One region of the Pseudoduganella sp. SL102 genome, then DNA from elsewhere that is predicted to be linked to it. Evidence: predicted binding sites of a transcription regulator. Region 1 holds the regulator's gene; the other holds the start of a gene.

Region 1 (9,632 bases):
GATCCCCGATTCGTCGCGCCCGGCCGCGATCCAGCTGGCGCTGCGCCTCGGCAAGGAATACCGCGAAGGCTTCATCAAGAACCGCTACATCGGCCGCACCTTCATCATGCCGGGCCAGGCACTGCGCAAGAAATCGGTGCGCCAGAAGCTGAACGCCATCGGCGACGAGTTCAAGGGCAAGAACGTGCTGCTGGTCGACGATTCCATCGTGCGCGGCACCACCAGCCGCGAGATCGTGCAGATGGCGCGCGATTCGGGCGCCAAGAAAGTGATCTTCGCCTCGGCCGCGCCGCCGGTGCTGTATCCGAACGTGTACGGCATCGACATGCCGACCCGCGACGAGCTGATCGCCCACGGCCGCACCGTCGAGGAAGTGTGCAAGGAAATCACCGCCGACGCGCTGGTCTACCAGGACCTGGACGACCTGAAGCGGTCCATCTCGGATGTCAACCCGGCGCTGACGAGCTTTGAAGCGTCGTGCTTCGACGGCAAGTACATCACCGGCGACGTATCGGCCGACTACCTCGACCGCATCGAGCACGCCCGCCACAATCCCAAGGTGAAAGTGGAGGACGCCGCGCGCACCCAGCTGAACCTGAACGCGGCCACCACCGAAGCGTAAGCACCAGGGCTCCGCGCGGAGCCCTTTTTGTATCCCCACGCTTTATCCTGCCGTTGCAAAACAACCGAATGCAACATCGGGGACAGTCCCCAACGTTGTAAAACAACCGAAACGTAAAATCGGGGACAGTCCCGGATTCGTAAAATCGGGGACAGTCCCGGATTGGCAAAATGGGGGGGCTGGAAGGAATCCTGCCTTGCATGGCAGGACCGCTACGCCGGCAAGGAGCGATGCTCCTCGGAATCCCGGCTACGCCCCCCGGTGTTGTAAAACAACCAGCGCTGGCTGGGACCTTTCTCCACGACGATATGAGCGAAAAGAAAAACTACGGTTTCACCACCACGATCCTGCACGGCGACCGCCAGAAGACCATCGAGCAGGGTTCGCTGCACAAGCCCGTCCACACGTCCGTGGCGTTCGGCTATACGGATGCGCGCCAGCTGGCGTCGGTATTCCAGGGCCGCGAGCCGGGCTTCCGCTATGGCCGCCAGGGCAACCCGACCGTCTCCGCGCTGGAGGAAAAGATCACCAAGATGGAAGGCGGCGTGGCCACGCTGTGCTTCGCCACCGGCATGGCGGCGATCGGCGCCGTGTTCCAGGCGCTGCTGCGCGCCGGCGACCACGTGGTGTCGTCGTCCTTCCTGTTCGGGAACACGAATTCGCTGTGGCAGACGGTGGCAGGGCAGGGCGTCGGCGTCGATTTCGTCGATGCGACCGATGTCGCCAACGTCGAAAGCGCGCTGAAGGACAACACGCGCATCGTGTTCGTGGAAACGATCGCCAATCCGCGCACCCAGATTGCCGACCTGGAGCGTATCGGCGCGCTGTGCGCCGCGAAGGGCATCCTGTACATCGTCGACAACACGATGACCACGCCGTACCTGTTCCAGCCGAAAACCGTGGGTGCCGGCCTGGTCGTCAATTCGCTGACGAAGTCGATCGCCGGCCACGGCAACGCGCTGGGCGGCGCGCTGACCGATACCGGCGCCTATGACTGGCAGCGCTTCCCGAACATTTTCGAGAACTACAAGAAGGCGGCGCCGGCGATGTGGGGCATCACACAAGTGCGTGCCAAGGGCTTGCGGGACTTCGGCGCCTCGCTGGGCCCGGAAGCGGCGCACCACATCGCGGTGGGCGCGGAAACGCTGGCGCTGCGCATGGAGCGCACCTGCGCCAACGCCGTGGCCGTGACGAACATGCTCGCGGCCGATCCACGCGTGGCGGCTGTGCACTATCCAGGCTTGCCGTCGCATCCCCAGCACGGCATCGCCACCGACCTGTTCAAGGCCTATGGCTCGCTGTTCAGCTTTGAACTGCGCGAGGGCATCGACTGCTTCGATTACCTGAACCGCCTGAGGATCGCCGTGCCGGCGTCCAACCTGGGCGATACGCGCACGCTGGTGATTCCCGTCGCGCACACGATCTTCTATGAGATGGGCGCCGAGCGCCGCGCGTCGATGGGCATTGCGGAATCGCTGATCCGCGTATCGGTCGGCATCGAGGATACCGCCGACCTGGTCGAGGATTTCCGGCAGGCGCTGGACGCATGATGTGCCGGCGCGACGGCCGCGGCTGGATGCCGCAACCGTCGCGCCAGCCGGAGTCAGGCGCCGCCGTACTTCAGCAGGGTTTTTCGCGTAGTGCCATCAGTTGACCAAGCGTCAGCCTGTCCAAGCGTCAGCCTGTCCAAGCGTCAGTCAGTCCAAGCGGGTGATGGACGAGAAGGGCAGCCGGATAATTGACGCCCGGCCCGCGGGTGGCTTTCGATGCAATGGCCATCAATGCAATGGCCATCAATGCAATGGCCATCAATGCAAACGGCCATCAATGCAAACGGCCATCAATGCCAGGTGCGCAGCAGCCCGACGGCCAGCCCTTCCAGCGCGAACTCGTCTTCCGGCGTCACGGTGATCACCTTGAAGTCGGGATTTTCCGGCAGCAGTTCGATGGTGGAACCGGTGCGGCGATAGCGCTTCACGGTGACTTCGCTGCCGATGCGGGCCACGACGATCTGGCCGTTCTTGGCACTGTCCACCTTCTTCACGGCCAGCAGGTCGCCGTCCATGATGCCGACATCGCGCATCGATTCGCCGCGCACCTTCAGCAGGAAATCCGGTTTCGCCGAAAACAGGGCCGGATCGACGCTGTAGGTTTTTTCCAGGTTTTCCTGCGCCAGGATCGGCGAGCCGGCGGCCACGCGGCCGATCAGCGGCAATTGCATCAGCAATGCCGCCGGCACTTGCGGCAGGGAGTCGAAGCCGGATTGTGATGGTGTCGACGATGACGTGGATGATGCCGGGCGCGCCGCCCGATCGCCCAGCAGGCGGATGCCGCGCGACGTGCCGGCGGTGATTTCGATCGCGCCCTTTCGCGCGAGCGCCTTCAGGTGCTCCTCGGCCGCGTTGGCCGACTTGAACCCCAACTCGGCGGCGATCTCGGCGCGGGTTGGCGGGAAGCCGGTGGACTCGATGGCATCCCTGATCAGGTTGAGAATTTGTTCCTGCCTAGCGGTGAGCTTGATCATGATGCGAATAGCCGTGAAATTAGCTGTGGATATGAACAGTCTGTATTTTTGTACAGTGCTAAAGGGAATGCAAGGGAAAACACCGTTCGAACATGAAATATTTGCGGAATCCGGCCGAAGGGCACGGTGGGCGGCGGAAATAGTCGGGAAAAGGGCGCCCGCTCTGGGGATTCGGCCCTGCCGCGCAGCGCGCCGGAGCGCGCGTTCTCGGCCCTGCGGCAGGGGTGAGGGCCTTCCCGGTGGCTAGCAATCGCTGAAAATTCCTGCTATGCTTGCGGGCTTACCTCTTCCCACACCTGTCTTGACGCCAGGGTGGGCTATCAACAGTCCTTAAGGGAGTTTGCATGCGTCACTACGAAATCGTATTTATCGTCCATCCGGACCAGAGCGAGCAAGTGCCCGCGATGATCGAACGTTACAAAGCCAGCGTGACCTCGCGCGGCGGTAACGTGCACCGCGTGGAAGACTGGGGCCGCCGTCAAATGGCGTACTCCATCCAGAAGCTGGCCAAGGCTCACTACATCTGCATGAACATCGAGTGCGACAACGACACTCTGGTCGAACTGGAAACCGCGTTCAAATTCAATGATGCCGTGCTGCGCCACCTGACCGTCAAGATGAAGAAAGCGGAAACCGCTCCTTCGCCGATGATGAAGTCGGTCCAGCGTGAAGACGCCGCCAAGAGCCACCGCGCTGAAGCCGCGGCCGCTCCTGCAGCAGCTGCAGCCTAAATCCGGGGAGTCTTGCTGAACGAGCTGAGGTTCACCGGCCTGATCGCCGAGCGGGAAGTCATTCGCTACACCCCCGCCGGGCTGCCAATCGTGAATGCAGTATTGCAGCACAGTTCGCAGCAGGTCGAGGCAGGCATTGCCCGCCAGACGGAATTTGAAATCGCCGCGGTCGCCGCGGGAGAGATTTCAGGCCGTTTCAGCGCCGCGCCACTGGGAGGTGCCTACGAATTTTCGGGGTTCCTTGCCAGGAAAAGCCGCAACAGCAAGAGCCTGGTTTTTCACATCATTGATTTTCGTGCCGCCTGAGCGACACAATATTTAATACAGGAGCCTAAAATGGCATTCGGTAAAAAGTTCGACAAAAACAAAGCCAAGCTGAAAGAAAAGCGCAAACAGCAGAACCCGCTGTTCAAGCGTAAGAAGTTCTGCCGCTTCACCGCCGCTGGCGTTGAGCAAGTCGATTACAAAGACGTCGACACCCTGAAAGATTTCATCCAGGAAAACGGCAAGATCATGCCGGCACGCCTGACCGGCACGAAGGCGCACTACCAGCGTCAAGTGGATACCGCGATCAAGCGCGCGCGCTACCTGGCCCTGCTGCCGTACACCGATCTGCACCACGCCTAATCGGCAGCAGTACAGATAGAACTGGAGAACATTATGCAAATCATTCTGCTGGAAAAAGTTATCAACGTCGGCAACCTGGGCGACGTGGTGAAGGTCAAGGACGGCTACGCACGTAACTTCCTGATCCCGCAAAAACTGGCACGCCGCGCCACCACGGCCGCAGTGGCCGAGTTTGAAACCAAGCGCGCCGAACTGGAAAAAGCCGCCGCTGAAAAGCTGGCTGCCGCACAAGGCCAGGGCGAGAAGCTGAACGGCATGACCGTGACCGTGGCACAAAAAGCCGGTGTCGATGGCCGCCTGTTCGGCTCCGTCACCAACTTCGACATCGCCGAAGCGCTGACCAAGGCCGGTTTCCCGGTCGAGAAAGCCGCCGTGCGCCTGCCGAACGGCCCGCTGAAGACTACCGGCGAGCACCCGGTGTCGGTGTCGCTGCACACGGACGTGGTGGTCGACGTGACCGTCGCCGTCGTGGGCGAAGCTGCCTGATTACCGGGATCTTTTCCTCGGTAAGACAGTCGTGCATGTAAAAAAGCCGGGTTCGCCCGGCTTTTTTATTGCCGGCCCGCTTATCGGCTCAGTTATCGGCTCAGTTATCGGCTCGCTTATCGGCTCGCTTGTCGGCTCAGTTGCAGGCACAGAAGCCGTGACGCGGTGACAGGCGAAACGATGCGCCGCGCCGCACCAGGACGGGCAGCGATACCGCGCATGCAGATCCGCGAACCGTGACCGCTGGCCGTTTCCACGAACCGTTTCCGCGAGCCGTTTCCACGCAGCCCCGGAACCCTTCGCGCAAGCCTGTGCCGTTTCCACCAGGATTCGCGCTGTTTCCACCAGGATTCGCGCTGTTTCCACCATCACTCGCGCTGTTTCCACCATCGTCCGTGCCGTTATCGCCACCGTCCGCGCTGCCGCATGAAGGGCGACAGGCCCGCCATTTGGCTGCTATAACAGACAGGTAGAGCGACGATGCACGGCCGCTGCAAGGCTGTCGCGAAAGCTGCCCGCAGGGCAGCGATCTTGCCAACCATTATGAACTTTGGCCTGCTTATGCAGGTATAATGCGCGCCATGAATGCCCCATCCGACCCGCAAGTCGATTCCCTCCGTATCCCGCCACATTCCATCGAAGCCGAACAATCGGTGATCGGCGGTTTGCTGCGCGATAACGCCGCATGGGACCGCATCGCCGACTTCATGCACGCGGAGGATTTCTATCGCTACGACCACCGGATCATCTTCGAACAGATGGTCCGCCTGATCAATGCCGGCAAGCCGGCGGACGTGATCACCGTGTTCGAAGCGCTGACGATGCTGGGCAAGGCCGATGAAGTGGGCGGCCTGCAGTACCTGAATGCGATGGCGCAAAACACGCCATCGGCGGCGAACATCCGCCGATATGCCGAGATCGTGCGCGACCGCGGCGTGCTGCGCCAGCTGATCACGGTGGCCGACGAAATCTCCGGCAACGCGTTCAGCCCGCAGGGCAAGGAAGTCAAGCAGATGCTCGACGAAGCCGAGTCGAAGATCTTCGCGATCGCCGAGCAGGGCGCGCGCGGCTCGTCCGGCTGGACCGCGGTGCAGCCGCTGCTGACCCAGGTGGTCGAGCGCATCGATGAACTGTACAGCCGCGACAGCGGCAGCGAGATCACCGGCGTGCCGACCGGCTTTGCCGACCTGGACAAGATGACGTCCGGCCTGCAGCCCGGCGACCTGGTCATCGTGGCCGGCCGCCCATCGATGGGCAAGACGGCATTTTCCGTCAACATCGGTGAAAACGTCGCGATCGAAGCGGGCCTGCCCGTCGCCGTCTTCTCGATGGAGATGGGTGGCGCGCAGCTGGCGATGCGTATGCTGGGCTCCGTTGGCCAGCTCGACCAGCATCGACTGCGTACCGGCAAGCTGAACGACGAAGACTGGCCGCGCCTGACGCACGCGATCCAGAAAATGAACGAAGCCCAGCTGTACATCGACGAGACGCCGGCGCTGAACCCGATCGAGATGCGCGCGCGCGCGCGCCGCCTGGCGCGCCAGTGTGGCAAGCTGGGCCTGATCATCGTCGACTACCTGCAGCTGATGACGGGCTCGCAGGCAGGCGACAACCGCGCCGCCGAGATCTCGGAAATCTCGCGGTCGCTGAAGGGCCTGGCGAAGGAACTGCATTGCCCGGTGATCGCGCTGTCGCAGCTGAACCGCTCGCTGGAACAGCGACCCAACAAACGTCCCGTCATGTCCGACCTGCGCGAATCCGGCGCTATCGAACAGGATGCGGACGTGATCATCTTCCTGTACCGCGACGAAGTCTACAACCCCGATTCGCCGGACAAGGGTACCGCCGAGATCATCATCGGCAAGCAGCGTAACGGCCCGATCGGCGCGATCCGACTCACGTGGATGGGCATGTACACCAAGTTCGGCAACTACACCGGTAACCTGTCGATCTACCAGGGCGACTGATACCCGGCAGCACCAAAAGGGGCCGTATAGAGCAACGGCCCTGGCAGCACCCCCGAATCAACCAACGGAGAATAAAATGTTTGGACGCCTGATGCCCACCGAGGGCAAATTCTTTGACCTGTTCAACCAGCATGCTGAACTGTGCGTCAAGGGCGCGAAAGAAATGCTGGGCCTGATGACCAATTTCGATGACCTGGAAAACCGCGTGCATGCGATCGAAAGCATCGAGAAACAGGCCGACAAGATCACCTACACCACGGTGGACCTGCTGCACAAGACGTTCATCACGCCGATCGACCGGGACGACATCCACAAGCTGATCACCAAGATGGACGACATCCTGGACATGATGGAAGACGCCGGCCAGACCGTGTCGCTGTACGACCTGCACGCCGTCACGCCGGAAGCCAAGCGCCTGGCCGAACTGGTGCTGGCCTGCTGCGAGAAGGTCAAGGAAGCGGTGGCCCTGCTGTCGAACATGGACAATGCCCGCGACATCGTCGGCATCTGCGAGGAAATCGACCGCCTGGAATCGGACGCCGACCACGTGATGCGCGCCGCCATGTCCAAGCTGTTCCGCGACGAACCGGATGTGCGCAACCTGATCAAGATGAAGGCGATCTACGAGATCCTGGAAACCGTGACCGACCGCTGCGAAGACGTGGCCAACATCATCGAAGGCATCATCGTCGAGAACGCGTAAGCGTCCGCACGGGTAAAACAACAACATGCAGACCTTAGAAATCAGCATCTACGCGCTGGGGCTCCTGATCGCCCTGGCGCTGGTTTTCGACTTCATGAACGGCTTCCACGATGCCGCGAACGCGATCGCCACGGTGGTCTCGACCGGCGTGCTGAAGCCGCAGACCGCCGTGGCCATGGCCGCCTTCTTCAACTTCGTGGCGATCTTCGTCGTCGGCCTGCATGTGGCGACGACGATCGGCAAGGGCACCATCGACCCGCACGTGGTGGACCACCACGTGATCTTCGGCGCGCTGGTGGGCGCCATCGTGTGGAACGTGATCACCTGGTACTACGGCATTCCCTCGTCGTCGTCGCACGCGCTGATCGGCGGCCTGGTCGGCGCCGCGGTCGCCAAGGCGGGTACCGGCGCGCTGATCGCCAGCGGCCTGATCAAGACGGTGGTGTTCATTGTCGTGGCGCCGCTGCTGGGCTTCTTCCTCGGCACGCTGATCATGCTGATCGTGTCGTGGGTGTTCGTGAAGTCCACGCCGCGCCGCATCGACACGTGGTTCCGCCGCCTGCAGCTGGCATCCGCCGCCGCCTACAGCCTGGGCCACGGCGGCAACGATGCGCAGAAAACCATGGGCATCATCTGGATGCTGCTGATCGCTTCCGGCCACGTGGCCGCCGATGCGACCGAGCCGCCCACCTGGGTCATCGTTTCCTGCTACGGCATGATCAGCTTCGGCACGCTGTTCGGCGGCTGGCGCATCGTCAAGACGATGGGCCAGAAGATCACCAAGCTGAAACCGGTCGGCGGCTTCTGCGCCGAAACGGGCGGCGCGATCACCCTGCTGATGGCGTCCTTCTGGGGCGTGCCTGTCTCGACCACGCACACCATCACCGGCGCCATCGTCGGTGTCGGCTCGGCGCAGCGCCTGTCGGCGGTGCGCTGGGGCGTGGCCGGCAACATCGTCTGGGCCTGGGTCTTCACGATCCCCGCGTCCGCCTTCGTGGCCGCCATCGGCTGGTGGATCGGCACGCAGATCCTGTAAGCACGGCAGATGCAGGATCAAGCAGATCGAGCACGACCGATGCGGTAAAGAAAGGGAGCCAAGGCTCCCTTTTTTGTATTCGGCTAGAATGCCGCATGCCTTCCGTTCTCGCTACTCTCTCCAGGTTCAAGCCCGACAATTTCACGCTGGTCCTGCTGGTCACCGTCGGTGTCGCCACGCTGCTGCCCTGCACCGGCCAAGTGGCCGTGGTGCTCGGCGACTTCACCACCTTCATCATCGGCCTGCTGTTCTTCCTGCACGGCGCCAAGCTGTCGCGCCAGGCCGTCATCGCCGGCATCACGCACTGGCGCCTGCACCTGCTGGTGCTGTGCAGCACCTTCGTGCTGTTCCCCATCCTCGGCCTGGCGTTCAAGCCGATCGCCCTGCGGGTGCTGACACCCGAGCTGTATGTCGGCCTGCTGTTCCTGTGCATGCTGCCCTCCACCGTGCAGTCGTCGATCGCGCTGACCGCGATGGGCCGCGGCAACGTGCCGGCCGCGGTCTGCAGCGCCTCGGCATCGAACTTCCTCGGCATCTTCATCACGCCGCTGCTGGTATCCGCCTTTGTCGTGCAGGGCCACGCCGAACGCTCCACCGGCGACGCGGTGCTGGCCATCGTGCTGCAGCTGCTGGTGCCGTTCATGGCCGGCCAGCTGCTGCGCCCCGTGATCGGCCACTGGATCGATCGCCACAAGCCGATGCTGCGCTATGTCGACCAGGGTTCGATCCTGCTGGTGATCTATACGGCGTTCTCGGCGGCGGTCAACGAAGGGCTGTGGCACAAGCTGTCGCCCGAGGTGCTGGTCACGCTGGGCGTGGTCTGCTGCGTGCTGCTGGCGATCGTGCTGGCGCTGACGATGTATGCCAGCCGCAAGCTGGGCTTTTCCCGCGAGGATGAAGTCACGATCGTGTTCTGCGGCTCGAAGAAGAGCCTGG
Region 2 (9,632 bases), 3.1 Mb from region 1:
GCCGTTCCCGGCACGCTGGTGTACGGCGTGGCGGCGGGTTTTTCCGCCTACTACCTGTGCCGCGCCAATCCGCTGGGCGCCCGTCCGCTGGCGCTGGTGGTACTGGCGCTGTGCACGGCGGCCGTGCTGGCGGCGTTCATGTGGCTCGCGGTACTGGGTGGCTGGAACGAGCTGTGCCTCGCGGCCGGTGTGCGGTGGGCCGGCATCGTGCAGACGCCATTGTTGTCGGCCCTGCTGTTCGCGCTCGGTACGCTGCTGTACGGCCTGCTGGCGGCGATCAACTACCTGGCGATCGAATCGGGCCGGGCGCGCAATGCCGAACGCCGCGAACTGGAATCGAAGCTGATGGCGCAGGATGCCGAACTGCGCATGCTGCGCACCCAGGTCGACCCGCACTTCCTGTTCAACAGCCTGAACTCGGTCAGCGCGCTGACGTCGCAGGATCCGAAGGGTGCACGCGAAATGACGCTGCGGCTGGCCGGTTTCTTCCGCCGCAGCATGGGCATGGCCGGCCATCCGCGCATCACGCTGGCACAGGAGATGGACCTGGTGCGCGATTTCCTCGCCATCGAGAAAGTGCGTTTCGGCGAGCGGCTGGTGACCGAGGAAGCATTGGAGAAGGGCGCGCTCGATTGCCTGGTGCCGCCGATGATCATCCAGCCGCTGGTCGAAAACGCCATCAAGCATGGCATCGGCCAGCTCACCGATGGCGGCCTGGTACTGGTGGCGGCGTGGCGCGACGGCGCGCGGCTGTCGATCACCGTCAGCAACGCGATCGACCCGGAGATGCCGGAAACGCGGCGCAGCGGCACCGGCCTGGCCAATGTGCGCCAGCGGCTGGCCTGCGCGTATCCGAACGAATCCACGCTGGAATGGAAGCGGGAAGGGGAGACGTTCAGCGTCGAGATCCGCCTGCCGGCGCAGGCCGCCACGACCAAGGCAAATGACTCTGGAGCATAGGATGGAAAAACACATGCGGCTGATCGTGGTGGACGACGAACCGCTGGCGCGCGGCGTGGCGCGCGAATACCTGGCGGCGCATCCGGACATCGAGCTCGTGGCCGAATGCGCCAATGGCTTCGAGGCCGTGAAGGCGATCACCGAACTGGCGCCGGACCTGGTGCTGCTCGATATCCAGATGCCGAAACTCGATGGCTTCGAGGTGGCCGAACTGGTCGGCGGCAAGACCCGCCTCATCTTCGCCACCGCGTTCGACCAGTACGCCATCCGCGCCTTCGAGATCCACGCGCTCGACTACCTGCTCAAGCCCTTCAGCCAGGAACGCTTCGACCGGGCGCTGGCGCATGCCCGGGCCAGCCTGGCGAGCGCGCTGCCGCGGCAGGAAGCAGCGGTGCGCGAAGCGGCCGCCGCGCGCGACCGGCCGCTCGGCCGCGTGCTGATCCGCGACGGCGCGAAGGTGCACGTGATCCGTGCCGAGACGATCGCCTGGATCGAAGCGCAGGACGACTATGTGCAGATCCACGCCGACGGCAAGGCTTACCTGAAGAACGGCGCGCTGGGCGAGCTCGAAGCGCAGCTCGACCCCGGCCGCTTCCTGCGCATCCACCGCTCGTACCTCGTGAACGTCGAGCACGTGGCGCGCATCGAACCGGCCGGCAGGGACAGCCACGCCGCCATCCTGGCCGACGGCACCCGGCTGCCCATCAGCCGCAGCGGCTACCAGAAGATCCGCGGCGCCATGCAGTAGCGGCGCTCAGTAGCGCCATGCAGTCGCGCCACTCAGCGCCACTCAGTGGCACCACTCGATAGCGCCCTTCATTAGCGCTGAGCGGGCACGTGCCACCAGGCCGGCAGCAGCGCGCGGATCTCGGGCCGGGCGAAGCGGTCGTCGATCAGGTGCACGGTGCCTGTATCGCTGGTGGTGCGGATCACGCGGCCGGCGGCCTGCACCACTTTCTGCAAGCCCGGATACAGGTAGGTGTAATCGTAGCCGGCGCCGAAGATGGCCTGCATCCGTTCGCGGATCCGCTCGTTGACGGGATTCAGCTGCGGCAGCCCCAGTGTGGCGATGAACGCGCCGATCAGCCGCGCGCCGGGCAGGTCGATGCCTTCGCCGAATGCGCCGCCCAGCACGGCGAACCCGATGCCCTGGCCGGTTTCGGTGAAGCGGGCCAGGAAGGCTTCGCGTTCCGCCTCGCCCATCCGGCGCGGCTGGCGCCATACCGTCACGTGCGGATGCTCGCGCTGGAACAGGTCGGCCGCCTTGTCCAGGTAGTCGAAGCTGCTGAAGAAGGCCAGGTAGTTGCCGGGCTGGCGGCCGTACTGTTCGCCCATCAGCTGCGCGATCGGCGCCAGCGAGCGGTCGCGGTGCTGGTAGCGGGTGGAGATGTGTCCGGCGATATGCACCGTCAGCTGCGCGGCCTGGAAGGGCGAGGCCACGTCGACCCACGCGGTGTCGGCCGGCATGCCCAGCGTATCGCTGTAGTAGTTCCACGGGCTGAGCGTGGCGGAGAACAGCGCCGTGGTGCGCGCCGCCGCGAAGCGCGGCTGCAGGAATGGCGCCGGCACGATATTGCGCAGGCACAGCACCGAGTCGGCACGGGTGCCGCCGCCATGGTTCTTGCCGCCTGTCGATATCGTCACGTCGAACACGGAATGCTCGCCGAAGTTCTCGGCCAGCCGGGCGAAGTGCAGCACCGAAAAGTAAAAATCCAGTACCTCCGCATCGAACCATGCGGGATTCTCCGCCATGTAGTCGCCGATCTCGGTGGCCGCCGTCTGCAGCGCATTGACCAGCTTTTCCGGCAGCGCCTCGTAGGCCCGGTACTCGCCGCCATGCTCCGCCATCTGTTCCTTTTCCAGCGCCGACCATTGGCGGTGCACGCGGTCCAGCGCCTTCTTGATCGCGGCCGGCGCGGTCTTGCGCAGCAGCCGCAGGCCGCCGTGCTCGAGCTCCGCCGAATACATCTTGCGGGCGCGCGAGACCATGTTGTGCGCCTCGTCGGCCAGGATGGCGATGCGCCAGTCGTTCATCACCGTCAGCGAATACAGCATGGCGGTCACGTCGAAATAATAGTTGTAGTCGCCGACGATCACGTCGGCCCAGCGTACCAGCTCGCTTTGCAGGTAGTACGGGCATACGTCGTGCGCCAGCGCCACCGCGCGCACGCCGGCGCGGTCGAGCATCGGCTGTTGCACCGCCGCGGCACGCGCGGCCGGCAAGCGGTCATAGAAACCCTTCGCCAGCGGGCAGGAGTCGCCATGGCAGGACTTGTCCGGGTGTTCGCAAGCCGTGTTGCGGGCCGCCAGTTCCAGCGTGCGCAAGGGCAGCAGCGGGGCGCCTTCCTTGATGTTCTCGACCGCATCGAGGGCCATGCGCCGCCCGGATGTCTTCGCGGCCAGGAAGAAGATCTTGTCGTGGCCATGCGCGGCGGCCGCCTTCAGCATCGGGAACAGGCTGCCGATGCTCTTGCCGATGCCGGTCGGCGCCTGCGCCAGCAGCGCGCACGAGCGGGTGCTGGCCTTGTACATCGCTTCGGCCAGTTCGCGCTGGCCGGGCCGGAAATCGGCATGCGGAAAGCGCAGGGCCTGCAACTGCTCGTCGCGCGCGGCGCGATGCGCCAGTTCGGCTTCGGCCCAGGCCAGGAACCGGCCGCACTGTTCTTCGAAATACGCCTGCAGCGCCGCGGCGCCGTGTTCCTCGACGAGATGGGTTTCCTTCTGCGAACCGATATCGTAGTAGACCAGCGCCAGGCGCAGCGATGGCAGGCCACGCGCCGCGCACAGCAGGTGGCCGTACACCTTCAGCTGCGCCCAGTGCAAGGCGCGATGGTTGCCGGGCATGCGTTCCAGCTCGCCGCGGAAGGTCTTGATTTCTTCCAGCTGGTTGCGCTTCGGGTCGTAGCCGTCGGCGCGGCCGCGCACGTGCAGCGGGCCGAAATCGCCCGTCAAGGCGATCTCGCGCTGGTAGTCGTCGTCGCGCCGGGAAGTCACCACGCCATGTCCGGCGATGCCTTCCTGCGCGGTGGGCGAGGGCGTGAAGCGCAGGTCCAGGTCGCCGGCCTTGGCGGTGAATTCGCACAGCGCGCGCACGGCAACCGTGTACTGCGCCACGGGACCCGGTGCCGCATCCGTCATTGCGGCGCCCATTGCAGGTAGCAGACGGTGACGGGCATGCGGTGCTGCGCGCAGTAATCGATCCAGCGCAGCTGGTTGTCCTGCAGCCGGTCGCCGGGGCCCTTCACTTCGATCATGTTGTAGCGGCGCTCGGCCGGCCAGAACTGGATCAGGTCCGGGAAGCCGGTGCGGTTGGCCTTCACATCCTGCAGGATGCGCAGGAATGCCTGCTTCAGGTGCGCGGCCGGGATGCAGTGCAGCGCCAGGTCGAGCAGCGCGCCATCGAGCGCGCCCCAGAACACGAACGGCGACGAGATGCCCCGCTTGGCGTCCAGGTTGCGCCGGATCGTGGCGGGGTAGCTGCCGTCATCGAGCTGCGCCAGGCAGGCATCGAACTGGGCGGCACGGCGGCGGTGGAAGTCGGCGCTGTGCAAGTCCGCCGGACCGTGGTGGAACGGGTGGAAGAACGCGCCGGGAATGGCGGCGAACACGGCATCCCAGCACAGCAGCCCGAACAGGGAATTGATCAGCGCATTCTCGACGTAGAAGACGGGCGCTTCATCGCGGTTCAGGTGGTCGCGCACCACGCCTTCGACCCACCACTGGCCGTCGGGCTGGGGCAGCGCAAGGTCCAGGCGCGCCGGCGGCACCGGCTTGCCGGCCGTGCCGCGCGGGTGGCCGAGGCGGCGCGCCAGCCGCGGCGCCATGCGCAGCAGGTGCTGGCGTTCCGCCTCGCTTTCCGGCGCGGCCGTGGCCACCTGCAGCCGTTCCCAGGCGGCGCCGAACTGCTCATCCTTCTCCAGCACGCGGATGGCCCGTGCCCGCGCGCCGGGATAGGCGCAATCGTCGTAGACGGCGCAGGCGCCGGCCCAGTCGCGCAGCTTTTCCAGCTGCTGGCCCATCTGGAACAGCAGCTTGTGGCGGCGGCTGGCCAGCCATTCGTTATCCGTGCCGGGCGGCGGCACGTCCCGCAGCACGTCCAGCGGTGCCTCGCCGTTGCCGAAGCGTTCGCGGCAGGCGTGCAGGCGCAGGTAATCGTCGATGTCGCGGCGCGTGCGGAAACCCCGCGCCGCGTCGGAGATCTCCACTTGCTCGAAGCGGAACACGCCGAGGTCGGACAGCACGAACTCGGTCCAGTCCTGGTGGTAGTTGCCGAAGAAGATCAGCCGCAGCCGGTCGCACAGCGGTTTCGCGACGATGCGGTAGGCTTCATCCAGCGCCGCGGCATTCCGGCACCAGGCCGAGAATAGCCGCTCGTCAGCATGTTCGGCGCGCAGCGCTTCCAGCTGCGCTTCCTTGCGCGCCGAGCGCAGCGCGCCAGCCAGCCCGAATGCCTGGCACAGCTCCGGCTTTTGCAGCAGGTCGAACAGTTCGTCGAGCGACACGGCGGGATCGACGACGATCCAGCCGGTTTCCGCCAGCGGCGCGGCGGCGGCGCGGGGGCAGCCGATTTCCTCGTAGACCAGCTTGGAGGCGCGGAACAGCTGGCCCTTGCGCATGACCATGCGGACGAACAGCGCGCGCGAAGCCTGGGGCAGGGCGGGGAAGCGGTCGATGAAGTCGCGTTCCTCGCCGTCCAGCAGGTCGGCGTAGCGTTCGCCGATCCATTCAAGCACCCGGTGGAAATTATCCAGGTAATAAAAAAGGTTTTCCAGGACGGGTTTCATCGAACAGCGGGAGGGAAACAGAAAAAGGCGAAGGCGAAAAGGCGGAACAAGGAACAAATGACGACGAACAGTGCGCGGCATGGCGCACAGGCAGCTAATACAGGACACAACGATGCAGTAACAACAACGACGCAGTAAAAGCAACGACGCAGTAAAAGCAACGATGCAGTTAAGCACGGCAACGAAAAACGGCGGGAGTAGCGATGAACTGTATTTATATACAGTCTATCGCTTCTCCCGCCGCTTGCACAGCCCTGTGTGGCGCAAATACCGTTACGCCGGGAACCAGAGTCAGTGTTTGGTCTGGTCAGCTTTCTGCTGTTCGGCGAGCGCCGCCGCTTTCGCCAGCTGTTCCTCGAACGCCGCTACCGCCTGGCGCGTGGCCTTGGTGACCTGCTCATAGCCGGCGAAGGCGTTGTCGATGGCCGTCTTGACGATTTGTACCGCGTTCTCGGAACCGGGCCGCACGTTTTTCGTCACGTCATGGATCAGCGCCGTGAGGTTGCTGCGCGCTTCGGCCAGGTGGGCTTCGGCTGCCGTGGTGAATTCGCTATGGATTTCCGCCAGGATCTGGCCGACCTGCTGGTTGTATTCGGCGACATTGGTGAGGTTCTGCATCCTGGCGCTGGCCGCCGCCATCGCCGCCTTCGGATCGGCGGCCTGGCTCATCTCGCGACCGGCCGCCAGGTTCTTTTCGACGCTGCTCCTGGCGGTATCGATATTCAGTTGCAGTACCTGCTCGAGGCCTTGCACCGCCTTGCTGGTCAGGGTGTTGAAGGTGTCGAGCTGGAACTCGAACAGGGTTTTCGTCGCTTGGGCGAACTGCTCGGGATTCTGAAACATGTCTCCTCCATCGGTGTGAAAAAGCTTGTCGGGCCATTATTGAACACGAATCAACTTCTCGCAACGAGAATCCTTGTACGGACCCAGCAACTTGCGCCAGCCGGGGCCGAGCGGTGTCTGCGAACAGACCTTGGCGCCGCTGCCGCCCACGCTTTCCCATAGCCACCAGGGCGCGGGCGCGGCGGTGGCCGCCATGCCGAGCAGCAGGACGCCGGCAAACACGAATCGTTTCAGGAGAGTGGGCAAGGGCACCATGGAGAAAACCGGGTAGACAAGGCAGGTTGACGGGCCGGCAATCAGCGGGGAGCGACCACGGGCAGCGTCATCGTGAACGTGGTTCCGCTGCCTGGCGCACTGTCCAAGGCGATCCGGCCGCCCAGCACGCCGGTGACGATATTGTGCGTCACGTGCAGGCCGAGGCCCGAGCCGCCGGCACCGGGCCGGGTAGTAAAGAACGGATCATACACCCGGGAAAGAATGTCGGCAGCGATGCCTGCGCCGTTGTCGGCCACCGACAACGCAATCATGCCATCGCCCAGCGCACGGGCGGACAAGGTGACAGCACCGCCGTCGCGGCCATCCAGCCCGTGGATGACGGCATTTTCAAACAGCGCCGACACGGCTTGCCCGAGCGGGCCGGGATAACTGTCCATCGCCAGCCCGGGCGCGATGTCCTGCACCACGCGCGGGCGGGGCGCCGCCGTGCCGGCCGTCAGGGGCAGGACCAGTTCGGCGATGAATTCGTCCAGCCGGAACTGGCGGCGCTGCGAGCTGGCGGTATCGACGGCCACCTGCCGGAAGCTGGCGATCAGGGCGGCGGCCCGGCGCAGGTTGCGCACCACCACCTCGTCGGCCTCGGCGGCCTGGGCGAGATACTGTTCCAGGTCGGAGCGGCGCAGCCCGGCTGTCATGCCGGCGCGCAGCGCCCCCAGCCGCTCGCTCATCGCGCTGGCGATCGTCAGCGTGTTGCCGATCGGCGTATTGAGTTCATGGGCCACGCCGGCCACCAGGCCGCCCAGCGCGGCCAGCTTGTCGCGGCGCACCAGTTCATCCTGGGTCTTGTGCAGGTCGTCCAGCGTGGCGGCCAGTTTGGCGCTGGCCAGTTCGGCGCGCTCCTTCGCGCTGCGCAGTTCGGCGGTGCGCGCCGCCACCAGTTCTTCCAGGTGATTGCGGTGCCGCGCCAGTTCGGCCTCGCGCCGGGTACGCTCGATGGCGATGCCGGCGAGGTGCACGGCCACGCCGATCAGCCGCTCGTCGTCCGCGCGGGGCAGGCGCACGTCGCGATAGTAGATCGCAAACGATCCCAGCACGGTCTGGCGGTCGGTCAGGATCGGCATGGCCCAGCAGGCATGCAGGCCGTACTGCGCGGCCAGTTCCTGCCAGCCGTGCCAGCGCCGGTCGCGGGCGATGTCCGCCACCACCACGGGTTCGCGGCGGAACATGGCACTGCCGCACGAGCCGACATCCGGGCCGATCAGCAAGCCGTCGAAGACACGCAGGAATTCCGGCGGCATGCTCGGTGCCGAGCCGCCGCGCACGGTCACGCCATCCTCGTCCAGCAACAGCACCGTACAGACGAGGCCGGGGGCCTGGCCTTCGATCAGGCGCAGCAGGCTGGCCAGGATGTCATGCAGCGGGGCGCCGCGCGCGATCATTTCCAGCAGCCGGTTCTGGCCCGTGCGCAGTGCCTCGGCGATGCGCTGGCCCGTCACGTCCGCCACGCGCATGTGCAGCAGGCGCAAGCCGCTTTTTTCCAGTACCACGAGGCGCAATTCGCCATCGATGTGGCGCCCGCTGCTGTGCTGGAAGGTCAGCGGGAAGATGCGGATATCGCCGGCCAGCCCGCGGGCCACCAGCGCATCGACCGCATCGGCCGATGGCGTCCCGTCAGGCTGCCGGGCAGGGCACAGGTCCGCCAGGCGCATGCGCATCAGTTCCGAGCCGCTGCGGCCGAACATCCGCTCGGCGTTGCGGTTGACGTCCACCGGCAGGCCGCGCGCCGCGTCGAACAGGATGATCGCATCGGGCGATCCGGCCAGCAGCGCGTGGTAGTTGACTTCGAGGGTGCCGGTATCGAGCGGGCCGCTGACCGGCAACCAGGCCAGGCGCGCCCGGAGTTCGACCGCCACCTTTTCCACCAGGTCTTCCGGCGCGCAAGGCAGCCGCACGTAGCCGGCCGCGCCGGCCTGCAAGGCCTGTTCCTGTTCCTCGTCCGACGGCGCGGCCGACATCACCAGCACCGGTACGGCGCCCGCCAGGCGCGCGCACAATTCCATCCGGGCACTGCCGGCCAGGGCCGCGTCGAGCAATACCAGCGCCACCTGGCCATCGGGCGGTGCCGCTTCCATGGCGGCCAGTGCGCTGTCGCCCCGGTTGACGACGCCGACGTGGAAGCCGGCGCGCTCCAGCGCCCGCTCCAGCGCGGGAAAGCCGGCCGCACTGGCGACCAGGATGGTATTCGGCGTATCGGTGGGGGGCGTGCTGGCCATGGGCAAAGTGTAGACCATGTGGACGATGATGGTGGGCAAAGAAAAACGCCGCCGGTTCTTGCGAACCGACGGCGTTTCAGGGTTTCTTCAACCCGGTATCCGGTAGAGTGGTGCCCACGGAGGGACTCGAACCCCCACACCTTGCGGCACATGGACCTGAACCATGCGCGTCTACCAATTCCGCCACGTGGGCACTGATGCTGCTCATTGCTGCCTACTGCTGCTGCTGCTGCCCGATGTCTCGAAAAGCCTATCGAACAAGCTGTCGAAAACAGGACTTGGTGCCCACGGAGGGACTCGAACCCCCACACCTTGCGGCACATGGACCTGAACCATGCGCGTCTACCAATTCCGCCACGTGGGCCCTGTTTTCCTTGCTTCGTTGCGGTGTTCAGCAACAGAAGGCACGCATCTTAAAGGCCGCCACCCGATCCGTCAACCATCATTTTTGTTTTTACGAAATATTTTTCGATTTCCTGGCCAGTTTGCGTGCGCGGCCACCCAGCAGCAGCAGGCCGGCGCCCAGCATCGCGTAGGTCGATGGTTCCGGTACCGG

What was found. Region 1 encodes LexA, which represses DNA repair genes until DNA is damaged. Its sites were predicted from a motif close to ACTGTATNNNNATACAGT; they were not measured.
Region 2: a site for LexA is predicted at 5,952-5,969, ahead of OU994_RS12755 (VRR-NUC domain-containing protein). Genes of this name have one in related genera too.

What each region holds. Positions count from the first base shown of each region.
Region 1 covers NZ_CP115554.1:6,039,001-6,048,632, reverse strand. The annotation lists gene purF (amidophosphoribosyltransferase) at 1-622, shown strand, start outside; gene OU994_RS25580 (cystathionine gamma-synthase family protein) at 931-2,172, shown strand; gene lexA (transcriptional repressor LexA) at 2,463-3,146, opposite strand; gene rpsF (30S ribosomal protein S6) at 3,491-3,877, shown strand; gene priB (primosomal replication protein N) at 3,893-4,183, shown strand; gene rpsR (30S ribosomal protein S18) at 4,214-4,504, shown strand; gene rplI (50S ribosomal protein L9) at 4,538-4,990, shown strand; gene OU994_RS25550 (replicative DNA helicase) at 5,572-6,957, shown strand; gene OU994_RS25545 (DUF47 domain-containing protein) at 7,034-7,660, shown strand; gene OU994_RS25540 (inorganic phosphate transporter) at 7,686-8,696, shown strand; gene OU994_RS25535 (bile acid:sodium symporter family protein) at 8,792-9,632, shown strand, end outside.
Region 2 covers NZ_CP115554.1:2,972,613-2,982,244, forward strand. The annotation lists gene OU994_RS12740 (sensor histidine kinase) at 1-960, shown strand, start outside; gene OU994_RS12745 (LytTR family DNA-binding domain-containing protein) at 974-1,708, shown strand; gene OU994_RS12750 (ATP-dependent DNA helicase) at 1,780-4,098, opposite strand; gene OU994_RS12755 (VRR-NUC domain-containing protein) at 4,095-5,744, opposite strand; gene phaP (TIGR01841 family phasin) at 6,036-6,587, opposite strand; gene OU994_RS12765 (hypothetical protein) at 6,624-6,842, opposite strand; gene OU994_RS12770 (ATP-binding protein) at 6,884-9,076, opposite strand; tRNA gene OU994_RS12775 (tRNA-Leu) at 9,185-9,269, opposite strand; tRNA gene OU994_RS12780 (tRNA-Leu) at 9,356-9,440, opposite strand; gene OU994_RS12785 (NF038122 family metalloprotease) at 9,531-9,632, opposite strand, start outside.